2 linked regions of the Rhodopseudomonas boonkerdii genome follow. The protein of the gene in region 2 interacts with the protein of the main gene of each other region in a pairwise test. Links are inferred from orthologs where the notes say so. Each region holds a gene or a part of one and is shown on either strand. Other genes may lie near its edges.

Region 1 (4,259 bases), 3.1 Mb from region 2 along the record:
GCGCGGACGGCGCGCGCGCAGCGACACGCCTGCCAGGAAATCCACGAGTGCGACCAGGGTGATGGTGAAGAAGGTGGCATTGCCGAATTTCGGCAGCATCGCGAATTCATAGGCGGCGCCGGCAAACACCAGCAGCGACAGCAGGTGATCGGTGAAATATTTCGACGCCGGCTTCGCTGCGCGCATCACTTCGAGCAGCAGCAGCAGGATCGACAGCGAGACCAGCACGTCCTTCAGCGAGATGTAGAGGACGTCCTGCGACGGCAGGGTAATGGAGAAAAGCTGCACCGGGCCTGCGAGTGACAGGTCGGGCATCAGGAAAACGATGATGTTGCAGATCGCCACCGGAATCAGCAGCAGCGGAAAACCGATCATCGGGGAAGCCTTCTTCGCGCGAGAGAACCAGAACGCGCATGCCGATGCGGGCGCATCGTACCAGGGAACGCGTCGCAGCTAGTGTTGGAGCGAAATCGGGCGGAAGTACAGTTCAGAAATAAACTTCGTGTGCGACAAGCATGCCTGGCGAAAGCGTGCAGGCCCCTTGGGCGCTTCGCGTGGCACCAGGGCGGCAATTCGGACTGGATAAGCCTGACGCGATGTCCAATCCCGGAAAAGACAAACCCCGCCAGAGGCGGGGTCAGCGTATCCGTAGTTGGACCAGTCCGTTGCCGGACGATGGAGGCGATGCCGTAGCGCGGCCGCCTGCCAGCCTGAAATCAGGCGTCCTTCTTCACCTTGAGAACCTGGCGGCCCTTATACATGCCGGTCTTCAGGTCGAGGTGATGCGGACGGCGCAGTTCGCCGGAATCCTTGTCCTCGACATAAGCAGTGCTCTTGATCGCGTCAGCCGAACGACGCATGCCACGCCGCGACGGCGATGTCTTTCTTCTCGGAACGGCCATTGGTTAGTCCTTGCAAAACAGATGGCAGATGGTTTCGATCGGCGCCCGGTATCGGGCGGCCAGCACAAAGCGCGCGGGCAAAATCGCTGATAAGGCCGGGCTTATAACGGATGCGTGACGCCATTGCTAGGGCGGGAAAGGTGGAAATTTCGGGGAATCCGAAACTCGTCGTTCCGGGACGCGCCAAAGGCGCGAACCCAGAGCCTCGTGCGGTTCTATCAATAAGGTTCCGGGCTCGGCTTCGCCGCCCCGGAACGACGAGTTTTGGTCACCAGCATCGTCCGAGTTCTGCCGACTGGGCCCTCGCCATATAGCGCGAGGCCAGCCGGCGGACGCCTGGTCCCGGCGTTTTTGCGCTTCTGGTAACCGGATTGGGCAGAATCGCGGCCAAAAGAGCGGCTTCCCGGGCCGAAATCGCCGAAACGGACCGCCCGAAAGCGAACCGGGAACCGGCCTCTGCGCCAAACTGGCCGGTCGGTCCCATCTCGGCGATATTGAGATAGAGTTCCAGAATTCGTTGTTTACTAAGAACGAAGTCGATCCACATGGCCAGCGGGATCTCCAAGCCCTTCCGGATGAAGCTGCGGCCCGGCCACAGGAACAGGTTCTTCGCCACCTGCTGGGTGATGGTTGAGCCGCCGCCGGAAATCTCGCCTTCCTGCGCATCGTCAATGGCGCTCTGGAGCGAGGCCCAGTCGATGCCCTGATGGCTGCAGAATCTGGCGTCCTCGGAACCTACCACGCTGCGCGGCAGGGCCGGGGACATGGCTTTCAGATCCACCCAGGTCCGCTCCACCGGGGCACCGGTGATCCAGCGCCAGACCATCAGGGTCGAGACCGGCTGGCCGGTCGCATAGAGCGGGGTGAGCAGATAGGGGATCAGGAGGAGCAGGAGCCCGATCAGGATGAGGCGGCGGACGAGTCGCAAAGGCGGGTTCCCTGCTCACAGCTATCCCGCTGATAAAGCGGAGTTTTCGCACTGTTTTCAAGCCAGTTAAGCTTGCCGCGACCAATCGTGGCGGGACGCCGCGGGCGCAATTGACGTGGACACTGCCATGGAGGATTGTCCCGCCAAATTGATCTGGAGCTATTCTTAATGTCGACCGGTGCTTCCACCAAAGATTTTGCCTCCCGCCTGGACCAGACCGCAGACGATACCGAAGCCGTCCTGACCAAGGTGCTTGGTGACGGCGTGCTGCCGGACGAGATCGCGCGGCCGAAGCGCCTCATGGACGCCATGCGCTATTCGTCGCTCGGCGGCGGCAAGCGGCTACGCCCGTTCCTGGTGGTGGAAAGCGCCGCCGTATTCGGCGTGCATCGCGAGCCGGCGCTGCTGGTCGGCGCGGCCCTCGAATGCATTCATTGCTATTCGCTGATCCATGACGATCTGCCGGCCATGGACAATAGCGACCTGCGCCGCGGACGGCCGACCCTGCACAAGGCGACCGACGACGCCACCGCGATCCTTGCCGGCGATGCGCTGCTGACGCTGGCTTTCGACATCGTCACCCGCGACGAAATCCATTCCGACGCCAATGTGCGTCTGCTGCTCACCCGCGCGCTGGCGCGCTGCGCCGGCCTCGGCGGCATGGTCGGCGGCCAGATGCTCGACCTCGCCGGCGAGGGTCGCTTCGGCGACACCGGCCCGGTGGACGTGGCCCGCGTGCAGCAAATGAAGACCGGTGCGCTCCTGCGCTATGGCTGCATCGCCGGCGCATTGCTCGGCCAGGCGACGCCGAAGGAATACAAGGCGCTGGACGATTACGGTCGCGCGCTTGGCGAAGCCTTCCAGATCGCCGACGACCTGCTCGATGTCGAGGCCGATGCCGCGACCCTCGGGAAGCCGGCCGGCGCCGATGCCGCGCTCAACAAGACCACCTTCGTCACCCAGCTTGGCGTCGATGGCGCCAAGAAGCGTGTCGCCGATCTGATCGCGACGGCTGATAGTTCGTTGTCGATCTTCGGCAACAAGGGCGATGTGCTTCGCGCTGCCGCCCGCTTCGTGGCCGAGCGCAAGAACTAGGCGCAATGACATGGCGGAAACGGGCAGGGACCTTGACGACCTCCTTGCCCGCTTCCGCACGATGCCGTTGGCTTATCGCCTCGTCTATGGGCGGCCTCGTACCTTCGCGGCGCTCGCCGTCGGCATCGTCGTGTGTCTGCTGTTGCCGTCTTCGCTGCGGATGGTGACGCGGCTCCTGATCGGCTGGGATACGTTCATCGCGATCTATCTGTTGCTGGTTTATGGCATGATGATGCGGGGCGGCAGCAAGCATATCCGTCGCAACGCCGCTCTTCAGGACGACGGCAGTTTCGTCATCCTGATGGTGGCGGCCTTTGGCGCCTTTGCCAGCATCGCGGCGATCGTGTTCGAGCTCGGTGCCAGCAAGAATACTGCGGAGCTTGCGCTCGCGGTGATCACCATCGCGGCATCCTGGGCCGCGGTGCATACGACCTTTTCGCTGCATTACGCCCATCAGTTCTATCGCGGGCCAAAGCCCGGCGGGCTTGCTTTTCCTGCAGGCGACACGCCCGAGCATCCCGATTATTGGGATTTTGTCTATTTCGCCTTCGTCATCGGCATGACGGCGCAGACCTCCGATGTCGGCATCACCGATAAGAGCATCCGGCGCACCACGACGGCACATGGCATCGTATCGTTTATCTTCAACACGGCGCTGGTGGCACTGATGGTGAACATCGCGGCGAGTGCGATATAGGCCTGCCCCTACTGTGGTTGCCCGGCTCGACCGGGCGATCCGGTAAACACCGACGCGGCGGCGTGTACTGGGTCACCCGGTCGAGCCCGGTGACGACAAGGGAGATCGCGACATTGACCTCTCGCCGCATCCGGGCAAAGTGTCGCAGCAACAGGTGCCGCCCGCGTGGAAGCCAGCTTCTCTATATTCCTGACCTTGATCGCAGTGCTGGCCGCCACCGTACTGCTGGCCAAGCGGATCAACATCGCGCCGGCTATTTTGCTGCTGCTCGCCGGTATCGCGCTCGCTTTCGTGCCGGGCATGCCGGCCCTCGAATTGCCGCCCGAAGTGGTGCTGCTCGGCGTGCTGCCGCCGCTGATCTACTCGGCATCGGTCGCCATGAGCTGGCGGGAGTTCCGTTTCAGCCTGCGGCTGATCACATTGCTTGCCGTCGGCTGCGTGATCTTCACCGCCTGTCTGGTCGCGACCGCCACGCATTATCTGATCGGTCTCCCTTGGGGCGTCGGCTTCCTGCTCGGCGCGATCGTCGCGCCGCCGGATGTGGTGGCACCGCTCGCGGTGGCACGAAAGCTGGGTCTGCCGCGGCGGTTGCTCGTCGTGCTGGAAGGCGAAGGGCTCGCCAATGATGCGACCACGC
Region 2 (2,987 bases):
GACGCTTCGAGCGCGAGATGCGTGACGCCTTCGCCCGCGATCTCGTCGATCTGCCGGTGCAGCGAGATCGGATCCGGCGTGGTCAGCGAACCATAGATGGTGCGTTTGGGCGAAACGAGGCCGATGGTACCGATGCTCGCAGAGACATCGCCGAGCCGGCCCCAGATTTCACGCGTGAAAGACGCCACCGAGGTCTTCCCTGAAGTGCCGGTCACGGCAGCGACGACCGGCGGCTGGCGCGGATAAAATCGGGCTGCAGCCAGCGCCAGAGCACGGCGCGGATTCTCGATTTTGACGAAAGGCACCGCGATGTCTGCCGGCAGATGCTCTCCGGCCACTGCGACGGCACCAGCCTCGATCGCCTGCGCAACAAAACGCGCGCCATCGGCTTTGACGCCGGCGAGCGCAAAGAACACGTCGCCGGGCTTTACCGCGCGGCTATCCACAGCAAGGCCCGTGATGGCAATATCCGCAGCCTGCGGCGTCATCGCGAAGGCATCGTTGCTGAAAAGATCGCCGAGTTTCATGCTGCTCCGGACAGGGCAAATCAGGACGGGACGGGCTCCGTAGCGTGACGCAAACCGCATTTTGCCTCCGCTGTAAAGCGCGGATGGCGTTACTGAGTGACCTTTGATGTCGCAAGAATAAGGCGGTCGGACGGCGCCAGATCGAAGCGCGGTTCCAGGCCCAGCAGCGGCGCAATGCGGGCGATCACGTTGCCGCCGGTCGGCACCGCATTCCAGCCCGACGTGATGAAGCCATGTGTCTCCGGGAGCGCCTTCGGCTCATCCAGCATCACCAGCACCTGATATTGCGGATTATCCATCGGCAGCACGGCGGTGAAGGAGTTCAACACCTGCTTCTTGGAATAGCGGCCATTGACGACCTTTTCCGAGGTACCCGTCTTACCGCCGAGATAGTAGCCCTTCGCCCGCGCTTCCGCCTGACGCGCCGAACCGACCTCGGCATTCAGACGCATCAGATAACGGACCTTGTCGCTGGTGTCCTTCTTGATGACGCGTTTTGCGACCGCCAGCGCCTCTTCCTCGGAGCGCTTCATGAAGGTCGGCGGAATGAGATTGCCGCCATTGACCATCGCATTCACCGCCATGACCGCTTGCAGCGGCGCCACCGCGATGCCGTGACCGAAGGAAATGGTAATGGTATTGAGATCGCCCCAGCGCTTCGGGACGATGGGCATCGCGCTTTCCGGCAATTCAGTGCGCAGGCGATCAAGCTGGCCGACCTTCTTCAGAAACGCCTTGTGCGCTTCGACACCCTGGCCGAGCGCGATCTTCGCAGCGCCGACATTCGACGAATAAGTGAAGACTTCGGCGAGCGAGATCGGACGCGGCACCGGGTGGGTGTCGTGAATCTTGAACTTGCCGTAGCTGAGCGGATATCGCGCATCGAACATGGTGTTGAGATTGACCTTGCCGCTATCGAGCGCCATCGCAAGGGTCAACGTCTTGAAAGTCGAGCCCATTTCATACACGCCGGTCGTCAGGCGGTTGATGCGGTCCGGATCGTGCACTTCCTTCGGATTGTTCGGATCGAAATCGGGCAGCGACACCATGGCGACGATCTCGCCGGTGCGAATATTGGAGACGAGGCCCGATGCCGCCTTGGCGCTGAATTTAGCCTTCGCCTTGAGCAATTCGTCGCGCAGCGCGTGTTCGACACGCACATCGAGCGCGAGTTCGACTGGCTTCTGCATGCGATCCGACGCGAACCCGGCGCGATGCAGATCGGCGAGACCGTTATTGTCGAGCCACTTTTCGATACCGGCGATACCCTGGTTGTCGATATTGGTCAGACCAATCAGATGCGACACCGTCGATCCGTTCGGATAGACGCGCTTGTTCTCACGCAGAAAACCGATGCCGGGAATACCGAGACGATGGATGTCGCGCTGTTGCTGCGGGGTGATATCGCGCTTTAGCCACGCAAAGCCCTTGCGGCTGCCGAGACGATCGCGCACTTCGGAACTATCGAGATCGGGCAAGGCGCCGGTCAGTAGTTCAACCGCCTCGTCCTTGTCGATGATGCGGCGGGGCTCGCCAAACAGCGATGGCGACTTCACATCGGTAGCGAGGATCGCGCCGTTGCGATCGAGAATATCGGGGCGCGCGGTGGCGATGGCGTCGCGCGAGGCTCGGCGCTCCGCATGCGTATCGCCGTTGACGGCGAACACGACGAGGCGCACGGCGATGATGCCGTAAATGCCGCCGAATGCGAGCATGGCGAGACCGACACGCGCCCGCGCCTTGGCCGCACGATCGGTGTTTTTCCCATAGAGCAGCGTACGGATCAGGCGTTGCCGCCATGGCTCCGGCGGGCGCCCGACTGACGTGTTGGGGTTAGCGGAGGGCTGTGCGGTCATTGCCGATCCTCCGGCCCATCCACCTTGTCCTGCGCCTTTTCAGATACCGATCCGGTCACGACGACATCCGGATCGATGCTGTTGAGCATGGCGCCGATCGGATCGGGCGTGCCCGGCCGGGCGAAGCTCGGCGGGCGATCGGGAAGGTTCTTCAGGCTGTCGAACTGCTGCGCCGTCATCGGCTGCAGTTTGAGGTGACGCTCGGCGAGCCCCTGTAGACGCGTCGGTGCGTCCAGCTTGGCCCATTCCGAGCGCAGCAAGGCGATGGCATCGCGCTGTTCGCGAATATCGGCATGCAGACGCAGCACCTTCTCGGTCCGTACGGTGGATTCCATCTTGATCCGATAGACATAGGCCGCAGCGAACACGAGAACCGCAATGACGAGGAGATGGATGATCCGCATGCGTCAGCCTCCCCGCATCACGGAAGCCAGCGTCGGCCACCCCGGCAACGGACTGGCGTCCTGTGCCTGCGCATCGGTGCGTTCGGCACCGCGCAGCTTGGCGGACCGCGCGCGCGGGTTGGCTTTCGTTTCGTCATCGCTGGCGACGATCGGACGCTTGTTGACAATCTTGAAGCGCGGCGTCGCTTGCGCGACCTCCG

Evidence for each region. The genes of interacting proteins can lie anywhere in the genome.
Region 1: the proteins of E0H22_RS08740 (region 2) and mtgA interact in binary tests that used the Escherichia coli proteins (3 or more experiments, as listed by UniProt). The link is inferred for Rhodopseudomonas boonkerdii from one-to-one orthologs.

What each region holds. Positions count from the first base shown.
Region 1 is NZ_CP036537.1:4,931,892-4,936,150, reverse strand. What follows is about bases 1-2,906. They hold mtgA (monofunctional biosynthetic peptidoglycan transglycosylase), read right to left. Parts: upstream 1,831-2,906; coding sequence 1,171-1,830; downstream 1-1,170. Other genes in these bases: E0H22_RS22655 (polyprenyl synthetase family protein), read left to right, coding at 1,999-2,906; rpmF (50S ribosomal protein L32), read right to left, coding at 717-902; E0H22_RS22670 (hypothetical protein), read right to left, coding at 1-375. Outside these bases: more of E0H22_RS22655, read left to right, coding at 2,907-2,925; E0H22_RS22650 (DUF1345 domain-containing protein), read left to right, coding at 2,936-3,622; E0H22_RS22645 (Na+/H+ antiporter), read left to right, coding at 3,788-4,259. UniProt on the Escherichia coli protein: Peptidoglycan polymerase that catalyzes glycan chain elongation from lipid-linked precursors. May play a role in peptidoglycan assembly during cell division in collaboration with other cell division proteins.
Region 2 is NZ_CP036537.1:1,864,494-1,867,480, reverse strand. It holds E0H22_RS08740 (peptidoglycan D,D-transpeptidase FtsI family protein), read right to left. Parts: upstream 2,384-2,987; coding sequence 617-2,383; downstream 1-616. Other genes in the region: rsmH (16S rRNA (cytosine(1402)-N(4))-methyltransferase RsmH), read right to left, coding at 2,791-2,987; ftsL (cell division protein FtsL), read right to left, coding at 2,380-2,787; E0H22_RS08745 (UDP-N-acetylmuramoyl-L-alanyl-D-glutamate--2,6-diaminopimelate ligase), read right to left, coding at 1-527. UniProt on the Escherichia coli protein: Essential cell division protein that catalyzes cross-linking of the peptidoglycan cell wall at the division septum. Required for localization of FtsN.